DNA from 3 places in the Janthinobacterium sp. SUN100 genome. Region 3 is predicted to be linked to each of the others. Evidence: predicted binding sites of a transcription regulator. Region 3 holds the regulator's gene; each other region holds the start of a gene.
What was found. The regulator FliA, encoded in region 3, starts transcription of late flagellar genes. The targets are predictions, from matches to a motif close to CTAAAGTTTNNNNNNNNNNNGCCGNTA.
Positions count from the first base shown of each region.

Region 1 (5,909 bases), on a different contig from region 3:
GCTAGGGCGGCGGCCACGTGGATGGCGGTGGGGAAGATGTCGTTCGAGGACTGGCCCAGGTTGACGTCGTCGTTCGGGTGCAGCAGGCGTCCCTCGCCCCGCAAGCCGCCGATCAGCTCGGAGCCGCGGTTGGCCAGCACTTCATTCATGTTCATATTGCTTTGCGTGCCAGAACCCGTCTGCCAGACGGCCAGCGGGAATTCCGCTTCGTGCTTGCCGGCCAGTACTTCGTCGGCCGCCTGCGTGATGGCGATGGCTTTCTTTCCATCCAACAGACCCAGGTCCAGGTTGACGTGGGCGGCCGCGCGCTTGACGGTGGCCAGGGCGGCGATCAGTTCGGGCGGCATCTTTTCCGTGGAGATATGGAAGTGCTCGAGCGAGCGCTGCGTTTGCGCTCCCCACAGCCGGTCGGCGGGTACGTCGATCGGGCCGAAACTGTCGCGTTCGATTCTGCTACTCATGGCATCCCTTTCATCGATGGAAGTGGATCGAGTGTACTCCAGGCGTCAAAAAAGCACAGGATGATGCTGTATTGCATCATTTTTGCCCTGACCCATCTATATTTTTGCGATTTCCTGCCGTTAAAGACAGGCGAGTTCCCCTTCCTATCCTGTTATCAAAGCGATCAGTCCATGCAGAGCAGCATCTTTCCCCGTTGGTCCCTGATCGCGTGCGCCGCCGCCAGCCTGGCCTTGCCGCCCGTCATGGCGGCCGAACTGGGTGACATGGCCGTGCTGTCGCACGTGGGCCAGCCCTTGCTGGCCGAGATAGAACTGACGGCCCTGGCGCCCGAGGAAGCGAGCGGCGTGGCCGTGCGCCTGGCCTCGTCCGATGTGTACCGCGGCGGCGGCATCGGCATGGATCCGGCCCTGCAAACCTTGACCATCAGCCCGCTGGAACGCGGTGGGCGCCACTATGTGCGCGTGACAACGCGGCAAGCGATCCAGGCAGGCCACGTGCATTTGTATTTATTGCTGGGCAGTGGCAATGGCGCCGTCGTGCGCCTGGGCACCTTGTGGCTGACGCCGGCCCCGCCCGCCGCCGTCGCCCCTGTCAGCGCGCCAACCAGGCCCGCCGTTCCGACGCCCGCGCCCGCGCCTGTGCCGGTGCCGGTGCCGCAACCGTTGCCATTGCCGCGCGCCGTGTCCGCCGCACCGTCGCCCGATGCCGCCGCCTTGGCGGCCCGCGCGCGCGCCGAGGGTCTGGTGCGCCCGGCGCGCATGTTCGTGCCGCCGCCCGCCGCGCCCACGCCGCCCACGCAGGCCGCTACCGCACTGCGTCCGGCGCCGTTGCGCCGCGCCACGGCGCCCGTCGCCGCTTGCGCGCCGCAAGCCAATATTGAGCAGGCGCAAGCGTGCGTGGCGCTGGATGAGAAAAACGCGGCCCTGAATGACAAGCTCGGCGAATTGGAAGGCAAGATCGGCGCCTTGCAACAGGCGCTGGCTCAGCCTGCCACCGCTGTCGCCGCCGCTGCGCCGGCTGCTGCGCCGGCCGCGGCGCAGGCGCCGCATGCCAAGCCCAAGCCCCTGCACGCGGCACCCGCAGCCGAGAAGAAGGCGGGCGGCAACGGTTTGCTGTGGCTGGGTATCGGCAGCCTGGCCTTCCTGCTGTTGACGGCCCTCATCGTGTATGTCGTGCGCAAGCGCAAGCAGGCGGCGGGGCCGGGCGCGCCGTCGAAATACTGGGTCTTGCTGCGCAAGCCATTCGGCCGCAAGAAGAAGGAGGCGCCCGTGCTGACGGAGGCGGTGGAGGAGGGGGCGGCGGACGAGCCGGAACCGGAGCCGTTCTCGCGTTGATGATGTTGCAATGGCTGCGACAAGGCGGTGCCGGAATTTGATATAAAAAAAGATATTGAAAAAAGACAGAAAAATGCTTGTATCGCGTGTTGCCTGTTTCTTAAATATGGTGATATGATTAATTCAGTGGACTTGCTCTACGACAAAACAGCCCCAGCCTGGCGCAGTCACCAACGATAGTGTGGCGCGGCAAACAGGTGTAGCGTTGCATAAACGCCTGGGTCTGGAAGCGGTTCGCGATGCCGACGATGTGCTCGCGAACGCCGGATGCAACCGGCAGCGAGGCGACGCCAGGAGATACCTGGGGCTCGCCTTCCAAATTCCCCCTCCTTGTTTCCCGAGCGCCACAGATGGCGCGCTCCCCGGCAAGGCGGCAGACGTAAAAAAAGCACCCGCGGGTGCTTTTGTCGTTTCTGGTGCTGCAATATGGCTTACATGCGGACGCGCGAACCTTGCATGGCGTTCGGCAGTTGCGTCATCCACGGTTCCGTGATGGTGCGGATTTCGCGGTCGTTTGCCAGGATTTGCTTGAGCAAGTCGATCTTGCGCAGACGCGAGGCGCCGGCCTGGGCGGGCACCTTGCCCGTCATGACCGTGCTGGCGGCGCTGGCGCACTGGTTTTCCAGGGCATCCAAGTCATTCCAGTCGCTCGAACGTGCGGCCACGACCATTTTATTGGTCATTCCTGCAATATTTTCATACATCGAAAGAACGTCGTTGGAGGTCATGAGCACACCCGTAACTAGTGAATGGATTACCGCTTGTCTAGATTAACGGCGTGCTTAACGGGAACTTGAGGGTGTTTTTGAAAAAAAAGTGAAAATAATTTGGATAATTTTGGCGATCCGCCGGAATCGCCCGTAAACCCGCATGGATGCAGGGTCGGCGATGCCGGCGGTGGGGGATTTATTTGACGAGTTCTTCCAATCCCGCGCTCAGTTCGGCTGGCGGCGGCATCTTGTCGACCAGTACCGAGGGCGGCAAACCGAGTGCTTCGGCCACGTTGCCGGGGTAGCAGGCGATGATTTCTTCATTGCTCAGGGCGTTTTCATCGATGCGGGCGCGCCAGGCGGCCAGGTGGATGATGGCGGCCAGGCGGTTCAGCGGCGCCTTGGCCAGCGGGTCGGGAAAGGCGGCGATGGCGTCGGCAAAGGCGCCGGGGAACTTCCAGCGGCGCGCCAGTTCGGCGCCCACCTGCGCATAGTTATAGCCCAGCGAGACCCGCTCCGCGTCGAGCCGGCGCGCATCGAGCGGTGGCGCGATCTTGTCGAGCTGCATGGCTTGCTCGGGCATGGCGGCATGGATCACCAGTTGTCCGATCGCATGCATCATGCCGATGGTGAACGCCAGGTCCTGGTTGTCGCCCGTCTGCCTGGCGATCCAGCGGGCCGACACGGCGCTGTGCAGGCTGTAGCGCCAGAATTGCGGCAGGTTCAGGCCGGGCACGGCCTTGAAGCCGCTGACCAGGCCCGAGCTGATGACGAGGGTACGCACGGTAACAAAACCGAGCATCAGCACGGCGTCTTCCACCGTGCCGATGCTGCGCGAGACGTGGTAATAGGCTGAATTGGCCAGCCGCAGCAGCTTGGCGCTCAAGGCCGGGTCCGCTCCCAGCTGGCGCGCGATGTCTTCGGTGGCGATGGCGGGGTTGTCGAAACTGCGCACCAGTTCATCGACGATCTTCGGGGCGGCAGGCAGGGCGTGGGGTTGCTGGAACAGCGCTTCCAGTTGCATGGCAATCTCCTTGGCGTACACGCGGCACGGGGTCGTAAAACTATAGGCCGATTTTTTGTCCGCATGCAAAAAAGTTCCGGGATGCTTTTTGCATGGGAAACAGGCTATGATTTTGACTATTCCATCGAAAGGATCGCCATGCACGGTTTGCGTTTTTCCTGGTCCCGGACGCCAGTCCAGGCCGCCATCGTCCTCGCCCTGGCCGGCGTTTCGCTGACCGGCTTGCCCGCCCGGGCGCACGGCCAGCCGGCCGCCGCCGATGTCGCTGGCGCCGCCGTCCCCGCTGCCTTGCCCGGCGACGACTTCTATGACTACGTGAATGGCGACTGGCTGCGCGGCACGGAGATTCCCGCCGACCGCAGCAGCTGGGGTTCGTTCGCCATCCTCGCCAATGCCACCAACGAGCGCATCATCGCCCTCGTCGAAGGCCTGGCGGCGGCGCCGCAGGCCGATGCCTCCGCGCGCCAGGTCAGCGATTTTTACCGTTCCTGGATGGATGAATCGGCTATCGAAGCGAAAGGCTGGGCCCCGATCAAGCCCTTGTTGAGCAAGATCAATGGCATACGCGACCAGGCAGGGCTGGCCCGGGCGCTGGGCGAGAGCTTGCGCGCCGATGTCGACCCGCTCAATTCCACCAATTTTTATACGGAAAACCTGTTCGGCCTGTGGGTGGCGCAAGACTTGAACGACACCACGCGCAATGTCGCCTACCTGCTGCAGGGCGGGCTGGGCTTGCCTGACCGCGCCTTTTACCAGGACGACAGCGCCCGCATGCAGGGCTTGCGCGCGGGCTACCAGGCGCATATCGCCGCCATGCTCAAGCAGGCCGGCTACGGCGATGCGCCGGCCCGCGCCGCGCGCGTGTTTGCGCTGGAACAGAAAATTGCCGCCAGCCACGCCAGCCGCGAGGATTCGGCCGATGTCGCCAAGGGCAACAACGCGTGGCGCGCCGCCGACTTCGCCAGCAAGGCGCCGGGCCTGGACTGGCAAGCTTTCTTCCAGGCGGCGGGCCTGGGCAAGCAGACGGATTTCATCGTCTGGCATCCGTCGGCCATGACGGGCAGTGCCGCGCTGGTGGCGAGTGTGCCACTGGCCACGTGGAAGGATTTCCTGGCCTTCCACGCCATCAACCATTTCAGCACCACCTTGCCGAAGGCGGCCGCCGACCAGCGCTTTGCCTTCTATGGCAGCGCCCTGAGCGGTACGCCGCAGCAGTCGCCGCGCAGCAAGCGCGCGCTGGCCGCGACGAATGCGGCCCTCAGCGACGCCGTCGGCAAGCTGTACGTGGAACGCTATTTCCCGCCGGAATCGAAAGCCCGCGTGCAGGAGATGGTGACGAATATCGTCGCCGCCTTCTCGCGCCGCATCGACAAGCTGGACTGGATGGCGCCGGCCACCAAGGCGCAGGCGCAGGAAAAACTGCAAACCCTGTACGTGGGCGTGGGCTATCCGGAACGCTGGGACAGTTACGCTGGCTTGCGCGTGGTGCGCGGCGATGCGCTGGGCAATGTGCAGCGGGCGGAACAGTTCCACTATCGCCAGGAGCTGGCCAAGCTGGGCCAGTCGCCCGACCGCAAGGCCTGGGCCATGCCGGCGCAGCTGGTCAACGCCGTCAACCTGCCGCTGCAAAATGCGTTGAATTTCCCTGCCGCCATCCTGCAGCCGCCATTCTTCGACCCGCAGGCATCCGATGCAGCCAACTATGGCGGCATCGGCGCCACCATCGGCCACGAGATCAGCCACAGCTTCGATGACCAGGGCGCGCAGTTCGACGCCCAGGGCAAGCTGCGCGACTGGTGGACGCCGGCCGACCTGGCGCATTTCCAGACGGCATCCAAGCAATTAGTGGCGCAGTTCGCGGCCTACAAACCATTCCCCGACCTGGCCGTGAATGGCCAGCTGACCCTGAGCGAAAACCTGGCCGACCTGGCCGGCGTGGCGGCCGCGCATGATGCGTTCACCCTGTCGCAGCAGGGCAAGCCGGTGCAGGCGGGCGCCGACCGCGATTTCTTCACGGGCTATGGCGTCAGCTGGCGCAGCAAGGCGCGCGAAGCGGCGGCGCGCCAGCAGATACTCACGGATGGCCATGCGCCGGCGCAATACCGCGCCGCCACCGTGCGCAATCTCGACGCCTGGTACCCGGCCTTCGACGTCCTGCCGGGCCAGCAGCTGTACCTGGCGCCGGAGCAGCGCGTGCGCGTCTGGTAAGAGTGCTGACGCTGCCGGCCGGGGAACTGGTCGGCAGCGTAAAATGGCGGAACATATCGACAGGACCGCCATGCAGCCAAGCCCACCGCAAGACCCCATTCACGCCATTACGGGCCGCACCCTGGCCCATTACGACGCCAGCGCCGAGCAGTTTTTCGAAGGCACGCGCGA
Region 1 covers NZ_JAPUBU010000005.1:352,671-358,579, forward strand. Annotated here, with positions in the region: gene fumC (class II fumarate hydratase) at 1-461, opposite strand, end outside; gene O0881_RS24470 (hypothetical protein) at 633-1,796, shown strand; gene O0881_RS24475 (flagellar protein FliT) at 2,228-2,479, opposite strand; gene O0881_RS24480 (HDOD domain-containing protein) at 2,703-3,530, opposite strand; gene O0881_RS24485 (M13 family metallopeptidase) at 3,669-5,738, shown strand; gene O0881_RS24490 (class I SAM-dependent methyltransferase) at 5,809-5,909, shown strand, end outside.
Region 1: O0881_RS24475 (flagellar protein FliT) is a predicted target of FliA. The motif match lies at 2,568-2,594, and genes of this name have one in related genera.

Region 2 (5,909 bases), 1.3 Mb from region 3:
ACAGGCTGCCGCCCGCACTCGCCGCGCCCAGGCTGCCCGACAATGCCTGCAGGAAACTGTTCAGTTTGCTACTGCTGCTGCTCGTGCCGCCCTCATCGCCACCCAGGGCGCTGAGCAGGCTGGCAAAGCTGGACTGCAAGTCCGTCACGCTGCCGTCCGCGCTCTGCGCGCTGTCGCTGCCATCGCTGCCGGACGACGAGAGTTTTTGCAGCAGGCTTTGCAAATCCGACTCGATATTGCCGGGACCGCCGCGCGCACCACCACCGGGTGGCGGCCCCGAAGGCGGCTCGCCCCCCCCTTCTTGCCCGCCGGCACCGCCACCGCTCTGCGCATGCAGGCTGCCCATCAGCTGGTGCAGGAAGGCGCCCAGCGCCTGCCCCACGTCGCCGCTGCCGGCGGCGCTGGTGCCGTCCGTCGCGCTTTCGCCATCAGTGGCATCGACCGTCACGCCGATCGATGACAAGGCGCTGGAAATAGCGTCGAGAAATGCGCCATCGTCGGGTTTTGACGGCCGCGTGCCGCCCGCGCCGCTGGTACTGCCGGTATTGCTGCCGCCGCCCAGGCGGCTGAACGCGCTCAGCTGGCTGGCGGCGCTGGTCGAACTCAATGCACTGATGCTCATCTCACTCTCCTGTGCTTATTGGGGGCGGCGCGGACCGGAGCGGCTGTCGCCCCGCTGCTGCGCCTGCTTGCGCTGTTCCGGCGTCAGCACGGCCAGCAATTGCTGCTCCAGCCGTGCCTGCTGCAGGCTGATCTGCGCCATGGCTTGCGCCGCCGTGCTGGCCAGCGCACTGGCCTTCGCATCGTCGTAGGCGCTGGACCCGGCAAGCGCGCGCAGTTGCGCATGGGCCTTGAAGGCGATTTTTTCCTGTTCCCGCAGCAAGGGCGCCTGGGCGTAGGTGGCGGCGAAAATCTTGTCCTGCTGCGCTTCGCTCAAGTCGATGCCGCGCAGGAATGGCGGCAAGCCCGGCGCACCGGGTCCGCCGGGTCCGCCGGGTCCGTGAACCAGGCCGGGCGGCGGCCCTTCCATGGGCGCAGCTCCTTGCTGGGCCAGCGCCAGCAGCGGCATGCTGCAGGCGGACAACAGCAACAGGGATACGGCAATACTCAGGTATTTCATCGGGCTTTCCTTTCGTGGCGATCAGCCCTGATTGTGGGCGTCTGGCATGTAAAGCAACGTTAGGGCGGCGTAAAAGCGTGTAAAGGAAGGTGCGCAAATGTAAGCGGACGTATGTAAAAGCGGGTAAAACCGCCCTGAACGGCCCCCTTTGACTGCTATCATCGGGCGATATTCACCCGAAAAAAGCACAGGCATGAGCAAGGTTTTGTTAATCGATGACGACGTGGAACTGGTCGGCATGTTCCAGGAATACCTGACGCAGGAAGGTTTTGACGCGCGCGCCGTGCATGACGGCGAAAGCGGCGCGGCCGAGGCGCTGACGGGCCTCTACGCCATCGCCATCCTCGACGTCATGATGCCGCGCATGAATGGACTGGAAACCCTGCGCCGCATCCGCGCCGGCAGCAACCTGCCCATCCTGATGCTGACGGCGCGCGGAGACGATACGGACCGCATCGTGGGCCTGGAGCTGGGCGCCGACGATTACGTGACAAAACCGTGCACGCCGCGCGAGCTGACGGCGCGCATCCGCGCCATCCTGCGCCGTGCGCAAGCGGCGCCGCAGGACACGTCGGGCCTGGCGCCGCTGACCGTGGGCCAGTTGACGATGTGGCCAGAACAGCGCCGCGTTGCCTGGGCCGGCGCACACCTGGAGCTGACGAGCACGGAATTCAACCTGCTGGAAGTGCTGGTGCGCCATGCGGGCAAGCCCGTGAGCAAGAATCAGCTGTCCGAACTGGGCCTGGGCCGGCCCATGGCCCGCTTCGACCGCAATATCGACGTGCACTTGAGCAGCCTGCGCCGCAAGCTGGGCAGCCTGGCCGATGGCCGTTCCTGCCTGCAAACCGTGTACCGTCTCGGCTACCAGCTGATCAAGGAGTAAGCGTGGGCCGTCTGTTCTGGAAGTTTTTTCTGTGCATCATGCTGGCGCAAGTGACGGCCACCATCGGCATCGGCGGCACCTTCTGGCTGAAAAACCGGGCCGCGCAGCAGGAACGGGCCCTCGACATCGACACCAGCCCGCCCGCGCAAATGATCATCGAGGCCGCCAGCGCCACCGTGGAAGCAGGCGGCAGCCAGGCCTTGCGGCAATTCCTGGGCAAGCTCGAACGCATGCGCGTGTTTGCTGTCGATGCCAAAGGGCAAGAATTGATGGGCCGCACGGTGCATCCCGCCATGCTGGCCAAGGCGCGCGCCATGCTGCAACAAAGCCAGGCCCATCCCGTCGTGCGCGACGTGGCCGGCAGCGACGGCAAGCGCTACCTGCTGTTCCTGCCCTCGTCGGAACGCTTCCGCAATGCCGAGGCGGGCGCCGCGCGCGACACGCTCAACGCCGTCACCCTGAGCGGCCCGCGCGCCATGGGACCCGGTCCACGCCCCAGCGAAGCGGGCGCCCCGCCGCCACGCGGCGAATTCGGCCGCGGCATGCCGCCCGGCCCGCGCATGGACAGCCCCTACCGCACCTTCATTCCCCTGGCCGCCGCCATCGCCGCCAGCCTGCTGTTCGCTTTTTTGCTGGCCTGGTATTTTGCGCGCCCCATCCGCGACCTGCGGCAGGCGTTCGAGGCCGCCTCGCACGGCAACCTGGCGCCGCGCTTCCACGCCAGCGGCAAGCGCGGCGATGAATTGACGGACCTGGGACGCGATTTCGACCGCATGACGGGCCGTTTGCGCAGCCTCATGGACAGCCAGAGGCGCTTGCTGCATGATGTCTCGCATGAGCTGCGCTCGCCGCTGGCGCGCTTGCAGGCCGCCATCGGCCTGGCGCACCAGCAGCCGGAAAAGATGGCCGCCTCGATGCAGCGCATCGAACGCGAAAGCGAGCGCATGGATAAACTAATCGGTGAACTGCTGACCCTGTCGCGGCTGGAAGCGGGCGCCGTGCAAGCGGGCGCGGGGCACGCGCACAGCGAAGACGTCGGCATCGCCGACCTCGTGCACGACATCGTGGACGACGCCCGCTATGAAGCCAGGGCGCGCCTGATGGGCATCGACCTGGCGGTCGACGCGGCCATGGCCGACGCCAGCGTCACGGGCCAGCCCGAACTGCTGGCGCGCGCCGTGGAAAACGTGGTGCGCAATGCTGTCAAGCACAGCCCCGACGGCGGCACGGTCGATGTCGAACTGTCGCGCCAGCATGATTGCCTGCGCATCGCCGTGCTGGACCGGGGGCCTGGCGTGGCCAGCGCCGACCTGGCCCGCATTTTTGAACCGTTCTTCCGCGCCGCCAATACCCAGCACAGCACGGACGGCCATGGCCTGGGCCTGGCCATCGCCCAGCACGTCATCAACGCCCATGGCGGCCGCATCGGGGCCAGCTTGCGCAGCGGTGGCGGACTGTGCGTGGAAATGTTGTTGCCCGTCAAAACGCCAGGCTGACCTGTCGGCGAGCCTGGCGTCTTTTACGCGCGGAAAATGCTGTTACGCCTGCGTATCGATGATGCTGCCCAGGGTGGACGAGGTCGATTTGGCCGGGCTCGTCGCCGTATCGGCGCTGCTGGCCGGCTGAGCATCTTGCTGCGCCGCTTTCTGCGCGGCGGCAGCTTGCAACTGGGCAATTTGCGCCTGCAAGGCCTGGATTTGCTGCGCCAGCTGCTGTTGCAGCTTTTGCGACGCCTCCGTCTGCTCGCCCTTCTGCGACTCCGTCAACTGCTTTTGCGCCGCCGTGATCTGCTTTTGCAGCGCCGCGATCTGCGAACTGCTGCCCGAACTGGCGCTCCCCGCCGCGCTGACCGCGCTGCCTGAACCGATTGCCGCTACCATGATGCCTCCTCAGTGTTTCGATACCAAGGTTAACGGCAAGCATGGGCGCGGATGTAGTGCCGCAGGTGTAAAGGCAGGTAAAGACGGCTGGCGCCCCTCCCTTCACCCCAATCAGGTCTTGGGTAGCGTTACGCCGACCTGGCCCTGGTATTTGCCGCCGCGGTCCTTGTACGACGTTTCGCACACTTCATCGGATTCGAAGAACAGCACTTGCGCCACGCCTTCGTTGGCGTAGATTTTCGCCGGCAGCGGTGTCGTGTTGGAAAACTCCAGGGTCACATAGCCTTCCCATTCCGGTTCGAACGGGGTGACGTTGACGATGATGCCGCAGCGCGCATACGTGCTCTTGCCCAGGCAAATCGTCAGCACATTGCGGGGAATGCGGAAATACTCGACGGTACGGGCCAGCGCGAACGAATTTGGCGGGATGATGCAATAGCCCTTGCCCGACACGTCGACGAAGTTGTTCGCGTCGAAATCCTTCGGGTCGACGATGGTGGTGTTGATGTTGGTAAACAACTTGAACTCGTCGGCGCAACGGATGTCATAGCCATAGCTGGACGTGCCGTAGGAAACGATGCGGTTGCCGTCGCGTTCCTTGACCTGGCCCGGTTCGAACGGCTCGATCATGCCCGTTGTTTCCGCCATGCGGCGTATCCATTTATCGCTTTTAATCGTCATCGCAGGGGTATCTTTCTAGAATATCGGAATGGCTGGGGCCGCACGCCTGCTGCAGGCGTGGCCCGGATGGCAGGATTTTACGCGAAAAACCGCCACTTTTGGCCCTTGCCCGCTGAAAATCCTTGCCAGTCGGCTAGTGTTTAGCCAACAGCGAGGTGATCATCTCGCGCACCACTTGCGCCGTCAGTTCCGGGTTTTCCATGGGAAACAGATGCCCGCCCGGCACCTGGCGGAAAAATTTGCCGACCAGCTTGCGCGTAGCAGTCAAGCCCGCCTGGCGGCATTCCACCGATTCCGTGCCGCCGATAAAACCGATGGGCACTGGAAAACCATCCTTGACGAGGCCGCCGATGTGGTGCGGCAAGCTGCGGTAGACCTGCGTTTCCACTTCGCGCGTAAAGCGCAACTGCACCCCGTCCGGATGCGGCGCCAGGCCGCTGTCGATGTAATCGCGCAAGACTTGCGGCGCCCAGATGGCGAACATGTCCTTGGCGGCAAAATGCTCATACGCGGCTTGCGCATCGGGCCACAGCTTGCGCCGCCGGGCGGAAAAACGGGCGGGAGAGTAACGCTCGCCCAGTGCCGTGTTGCGCGCCAGCCGCACCAGCAAGGCGCGCCAGCCCGCCACCACGGGCGAATCGAGCAAGACCACGCAGCGCACCAGGTCGGGACGCTGCTTGGCCACCATGACGCTGAGCATGCCGCCCAGCGAATGGCCGACGAGGATCACGGGCGCGCTGTAGCGGCGCTCCAGGTCGTCGACATACTCGCGCACCAGCTCGGGCCAGCCCGTGCTGACGGGGTATTCGGGATCGTGCGCATGCATGTCGAGCGCCTGCACGGTGTAATGCTGTCCCAGCAAGCCAAACAGCTTGCGGTAAGTGCCGGCTGGATAACTGTTGGCATGGGCAAAGTGCAGTTGCGGGAGGGTCATCGTGGGTCGGTGCCGGTGAATGCGATAAACAATTGTAATGGCATGCCGGCAAGACGTATCAGAGGAAGGACTCTAATTGCCGGGGCGCATGGGCCATGCCGGGCACGAACGCCGCCAGCACTTCGCCCAGCTCGGCGTTGGAATCCACGACGCAAAAAGCATCGTCGAACGCGTGATGACGGTTCATGGGATTGCGCACGATAATGCATTCCAGTCCGGCCGCATTGGCGGCGCGCAAGCCGCGCGGCGAGTCTTCCACGGCCACGCAGTCGGCGGCGGCCAGGCCAAGGCGCTGCAAACCCAGCTGGTAGCCGTCGGGCGCCGGCTTGCTTTCGCCATACATTTCACGCGTGAGCACGAAATCGAAGTGGCGCAACAAGCCCGTGGCCGCATGGCTGATCCGGAAATGCT
Region 2 covers NZ_JAPUBU010000001.1:1,112,407-1,118,315, forward strand. Annotated here, with positions in the region: gene O0881_RS04820 (hypothetical protein) at 1-622, opposite strand, end outside; gene O0881_RS04825 (periplasmic heavy metal sensor) at 638-1,120, opposite strand; gene O0881_RS04830 (response regulator transcription factor) at 1,314-2,003, shown strand; gene O0881_RS04835 (ATP-binding protein) at 2,006-3,499, shown strand; gene O0881_RS04840 (FlxA-like family protein) at 3,542-3,883, opposite strand; gene dcd (dCTP deaminase) at 3,995-4,564, opposite strand; gene O0881_RS04850 (alpha/beta hydrolase) at 4,698-5,498, opposite strand; gene O0881_RS04855 (HAD family phosphatase) at 5,557-5,909, opposite strand, start outside.
Region 2: O0881_RS04840 (FlxA-like family protein) is a predicted target of FliA. The motif match lies at 3,914-3,940, and genes of this name have one in related genera.

Region 3 (5,909 bases):
GTAGGACAATTGAGCCAGCTGGCGGCGCAACGCCACCAGGCGCTGGCGGCAGCCGGTTTCACGGCGGCCGAAGCGGGCATGGAAGACTGGCTGGTCGGCGCCAATGAAGCCGACGCGGCGCCCCTGTGGAAAGCCCTGCTCGAGACGACGCGCGAAGCCAAGGAGCAAAACCGCCTGAACAGCCTGCTCGTCAACAAGCACATGCTGCACACGCAAGGCGCCCTGAACGCCATGCGCCCCCCGGCCCAGAGCGGCAATTTCTACGGCCCCAGCGGCCAACCGACGACGAACACGGCCAGCCGGCGGGTCGTCATCGGCTGATCCCCCCTAGTTAACAGCAATTCCCCGGCAAGGCGCAGCCGCCTTGCCCTTCAGCCGTGCGCGGGACGCCCCGCATGCTGGCGGTATTTCGCCACGATGGCTTGCGCCCTGGCGCTAGCGGCCGCCTGCTGCTCCGGCGTCAGTTCCGCCTGCAGCCAGTGCCAGTATTCGTCCTGGTATGGGTTGGTGACGCCGGGCGCGAGGATATCGTCGTAGACCTGGCGCAGCGCCAGCAGGTAGCCATACGCTTGCGGCGCATCCTTGCGCACCACATCGCCATCGCGCAGGTAGGCCATCATCAGGGTAGCCACGCTGGTCAATTCCGCCTCGTCCGCCTGCGCCGTCAGCTGGGCGATGGCTTGCCGCTTCCACGCCTGCACCAGCGGATCGTCGGGACGATTGCGCAGCGCGCTGCGGTCGCCGAACGGCCCTTCCGACAGGAAGATGGTCGCCGCGCCGGGCACGCCCGCCCTGGCGGCAGTCGCCAGGTAGCCGAGGCGGTCCTCGCGCTGCCGCTGCGTCAGGCCCGCGCACAGCTGCTGCTGCGCGGCTTTTTCCTCTGCCGTCATCTCGCGCCCCAGCTCGAATTCCAGCCCCGGCAGGCGCCCTTCCTGCTGGAAGACGATGCAATCGTCGAGCAGGTTATACGCCGCATACGCGTCTTCCGGCTTGCCGCTGGCCGCCAGGCGCGCGAGCTGCTGCGCCAGGGTGACGGGCATCGGCGCGGCATCGGCGACCGGGCTGGCATCGATATTCAGATACGATTCCAGGCTGCGTCCCGCCGGCGCGCCAGGGGCGGAGGCGACAGCGTCCGGCGCGCCGCCGTCGGGAGCGGGCCAGTACGCGAGCGCCAGCGCTGCCGCGATGGCGGCGGCGATGGCCATGCCGGTGAATTTGACGTTCATGGTGAGGAAGCGCGTGGGTGGGAAACGCACGTTACCACAGGCGCGCGGCGGCGGGCCGCACGCCTCCGCACGCTCAGCCGCCGGCCTTTTTCGGCTGGTGGCCCAGCTTGACCAGCGCAGCCAGGATGGCGTCGACATGGTCGCCCTGCACTTCGATCACGCCATCCTTGACGGTGCCGCCCGAGCCGCACTGCGTGCGCAACTGCTTGCCCAGCAGGGCCAGCGCGATGGCGTCCAGCGGCAAGCCCTTGACCACGGTGACGCTCTTGCCGCCTCGGCCCTTGGTCTGGCGCGAGACGCGCACCACGCCATCGCCCGCAGGCGCAGCCTTCGCTTGCGCCTTGCATGCGCACTGCGCCAGCGGCTGGCGGCAGGCGGGACACATGCGGCCCGTTTCAGTGGAATAGACGAGACCGCCCAGGGAGCTGCTTTTCATGAGGAAACGATAAAAGAGGAAAAAAGCGCGATTGTACCAAGCGGCGGCCCGCAGTTGACGAGCGTCAATTGGCCGGCGCAGGCGCCACGGGCGCCGTCGGCACTTCCGTCACCGTTTCGGGGATGCCCGACAAAATCGTCACGGCGACCCGGCGGTTGCGCGCGCGCCCTTCCGGCGTGGCGTTCGGCGCCACGGGGATATTGTCCGCGTGGCCCACGGCCGTCAGGCGCGACGCCTTGACGCCGCTGGCGATGAACAGGCGCACCACGGCGCTGGCGCGCGCGGCCGACAATTCCCAGTTCGAGGCAAAGGTCGAATTGCTGATCGGCTGCACATCCGTATGCCCTTCCACCTGCACATCGTGCGTGTCGTCCTTGAGCAGCACGGCCACGGCGCGCAAGGCCTGGTCCGATTCGGCCGTCAAGCCCGCCGCGCCCGGATCGAACAGCACGCTGGCATTGATTTCCACGCTCACGCCGCGGCTCGTCTGCGTGACCCGCACCTTGCCTTCCTTGACCAGCGGCGCCAGGGTCGACGTCAGGTCCTGCGCCAGGCGCGTCATGTGTTCGCGCTCGCGGCGGATGGCTTCCGTGCGGCGTTTCAGGGCGGGGTTCGGCAGTGGAATCGCCTGCGGCGCTTCCATGATGATGGGCGGCGCGCCCTTTTCCAGGCTGAAGGCCTGGCCGATGGCATTCTGGAAGACGCGGTATTTGCCTTCGTTGACTTGCGAAATCGCATACATGACGACGAAGAAGGCGAACAGCAGGGTAATGAAGTCGGCGTACGAGATCAGCCAGCGGTCCTGGTTGTCCGGTTCCTCGTCATACTTCCTGCGCGCGCGCCGCATCATGGTCAATGCTCGTGCAAGAGGCTGGACACGCGCTCTTCGATGATGCGCGTGTGGTCGCCCGTGGCGATGTCGTACAGCACGGCGGCCGTGATTTCATATTGCACCACGCGGCGCGAAACGATGGCCTTGAGTTTATTGGCCACCGGCAGGAACAGCAGATTGGCCAGGCCCACGCCATAGATGGTCGAGACGAAGGCCACGGCGATGCCGCCGCCCAGCTTGCTGGGGTCGGTGAGGTTTTCCATCACGTGGATCAGGCCCAGCACGGCGCCCAGGATGCCGATGGTGGGCGAATAGCCGGCCGCCGATTCCCACACCTTGACGGCCTGGCGCTCGGCCATTTCGTAGGCGGAGATTTCCACGTCGAGCAGCTGGCGCAGCTTGTCGGGCGCGATGCCGTCGACGATCATGCGCAAACCCTTGGCGTTGAAGCGGTCGGCCGTGTTTTCCATCAGGCGTTCGAGCGCCAGCGGGCCGTCGCGGCGCGCCGTCAGGCTCCATTGCCCGATGTCGCGCGCCAGCGCGGCGCGCGTGTCGGACGGCGGCAGGAACACCCAGCGCAGCATTTCCAGGCCGCGGACAAAAGTGCGCAGCCGCGTCTGCAGCAGCACGGCGCCGAAGGTGCCAACGATGACGATGGCAAAGGCGGCCGGCTGCAGCAGGGAGGCCATCTTGCCGCCTTCCAGTGCCTGGCCGACCAGCAGGCCGGCCAGCGCCAGCGCCAGCCCGATTACGCTGGACCAGTCCACGCCAGCTCCCTCAAGGTTGCGCGCAGGCGCGCGACGGCCTGGGTATGCAGCTGCGAGACGCGCGATTCGGATACGCCCATCACCGCGCCGATCTCCTTCAGGTTCAGCTCTTCTTCGTAATACAGGCCCATGAGTATTTTCTCGCGTGGCGGCAGCGCGTCGATGGCATCGATCACGGATTGCCGGAAATCGGTATCGAGCAGGGAACGCAAGGGGTCGCTGTCCTCGTCCACGCAGTGGCGGTCGAGGAAGCTGTCATTGCCGTCCGGGTCATGAAAGTCTTCGTAGTACACGAGCTGGTGGCCGCCGCCGTCGCCCAGCATTTCCTGGTAGTCGGCCAGCGACATTTTCAGCAGCTTCGCCACTTCCGACTCCGTCGGCGGATGGCCGAGGCGCTGCTGCAGGGTGCTCATCGCCTCTTCGATCTTGCGCATGTTCTGGCGCATGCTGCGCGGCAGCCAGTCGCTGGTGCGCAATTCGTCGAGCATGGCGCCGCGGATGCGCAGCACGGCATACGTCTCGAACTGCGCGCCATGCGTCTCTTCATAGCGCGTAATGGCATCGAGCAGGCCGATCATGCCGGCCTGGATCAGGTCATCGACCTCGACCGAAGGCGGCAATTTCGCCTTCATATGGTGCGCCAGACGCTTCACCAGCGGAATGTGCTCCGTCAGCAAATAGTCCTTGTTCGATTTCCCTTTGACCGTGTACATAGGCTGCTTATTGTTTTCTCATCTTATCTGGTGCTGCGGTTCGATTCAGGCGCTGAACTGGTGCGGGCTCCCCGTCTGGTACAAGGTGCCGCCAAGCACCGGCGCCGCCGAACGGGCCAGCCGCTCGGCCAGTCCGCGAAACGCCACCGACGCTCCCGCCAGCGGAAACGCGTCGACCACGCTGCGGCCCAGCCGCGCCGCGCGGTGCAGATACTCGTCGGCAGGCACGGAACCCATCGAAGTCAGCTTCACGGCCAGGTAGCGGCTCGCCGCCTGCGCCATATTATCGTATACCACTTTTGCTTCGGATTCGGAAGCGCCGGTGACGAGAATGCCGAACGGACGGCGTCCCAGTTCCTGGCTCAGGCGCTTGATCAGGCAGTACGCCGCCTTGATCGAGGTGGCGCTGGTCGAGACTTGCACGACGATATCCGACGACGCCATCAGCGGCACGGGGAAGCACGCGCCCTCGTCGGCCACAACGCCGTCGACCAGCACGATGCCGCTCTGGCGCGCCAGCACCTCGAACGTCTTGCCCAGGCGGCGCAGTTCATCCTCGCCCGCATAATCCATGCTGTCCATCAAATGGTTGCGCACGCCGAGGCTGGCCACGCCGAAACCTTGCGGCACCTGGTGGATGACCTGGTTCAAGCCGCATTGCTGGCGCGCCACGTCGCGCAGGCTGGCGCCGTGCGCCAGTCCCAGGCGCGATGCCACGCCATCGCTGCCGCCGCTGGCGTCGAGCAGCAGCACGTCATTGCCGCCGTAGACGAGCGACGCGCCCAGGTTGACCAGCATGGCGCCCTTGTCGTCCTGCGGCGTGGCCGAGAGGAACGTCATGACGCGCGGCTGCGGGCCGGCCAGCATGCGGCGCAAGCCTTCGGCCTGGTCGAAATCGAAATTAGCCAAGGTGCACCCCGCGCGCTTCATTGTTGCGGGCGGCCGCCTGCGCCATCAGGAGCGGCAGTTCGGCGTCGGAAAACTGCGTCGCCGCCGCATCGCGCTTGAGCTTGAAGGCACGGTCGATCAGGTAGCCGCGGTCGGCCAGGTACAGGTCTTCCGGCACGCGCTGGCCGTTCGACACATAAAACAGGTTCAGTTTCTGGCGGATCACCACGTCGAGCACATTGCCGATCGAGGCCGCTTCATCGAGCTTGGTCATGATGCAGCCGGCCAGGCCGCTGCCCTGATACGCGCGCACCACTTCATTCAACGTTTCCTGCGTGGCCGTGGAGTTCAGGCACAGCAGGCGCTTCACGTCGGCGCCGGCGCCCGACAGCATGGCCACCTGTTCCGTCACCATCTGGTCGCGCTGGCTCACGCCCACCGTATCGATCAGCACCGTGTGCTTGTTCTTCAATTCTTTCAGGGCGATGCGCAAGTCCGCCTCGTCCTTCACGGAATGCACCATCACGCCGAGGATCTTGCCGTAGATGCGCAGCTGTTCATGCGCGCCGATACGGTAGGCATCCGTGGTGATCAGGGCCAGCTTTTCCGGGCCGTGGCGCATCACGCAGCGGGCCGCCAGCTTGGCCGTGCTGGTGGTCTTGCCGACGCCGGTCGGGCCCACCAGGGCAAACACGCCGCCCTGCTCCAGCATGGCGTCTTCATTGGCCACAGTATTCAGGTTACGGCTGAGGACCGTCTTGATCCAGCGCATGCTTTGCGCGCCATCGAGGCCGGCCGGCAGCTTGTCGATCAGGTAGCGCGCCAGGCTGGCCGAGAAGCCGGCCGCCAGCATTTCGCGCAGCACGACGGCTTTTTGCGGCTCGCGCTGCTGCGTCGAACCCCACGAGATTTCCGCCAGCTGGGTTTCCATCATGCCGCGCATGGCGCGGATTTCATTCATCATGCCGCTCATCTCGGCGGCGGCGTTTTCCTTGACGTGCGCCAGTGCGCTGGCCATCATCTGCTGCATGCGGGCCATGTCCACTG
Region 3 covers NZ_JAPUBU010000001.1:2,369,217-2,375,125, forward strand. Annotated here, with positions in the region: gene O0881_RS10475 (flagellar protein FlgN) at 1-321, shown strand, start outside; gene O0881_RS10480 (hypothetical protein) at 372-1,256, opposite strand; gene O0881_RS10485 (translation initiation factor Sui1) at 1,300-1,662, opposite strand; gene motD (flagellar motor protein MotD) at 1,727-2,509, opposite strand; gene O0881_RS10495 (flagellar motor protein) at 2,515-3,261, opposite strand; gene O0881_RS10500 (RNA polymerase sigma factor FliA) at 3,243-3,974, opposite strand; gene O0881_RS10505 (antiactivator of flagellar biosynthesis FleN protein) at 4,020-4,883, opposite strand; gene flhF (flagellar biosynthesis protein FlhF) at 4,876-5,909, opposite strand, start outside.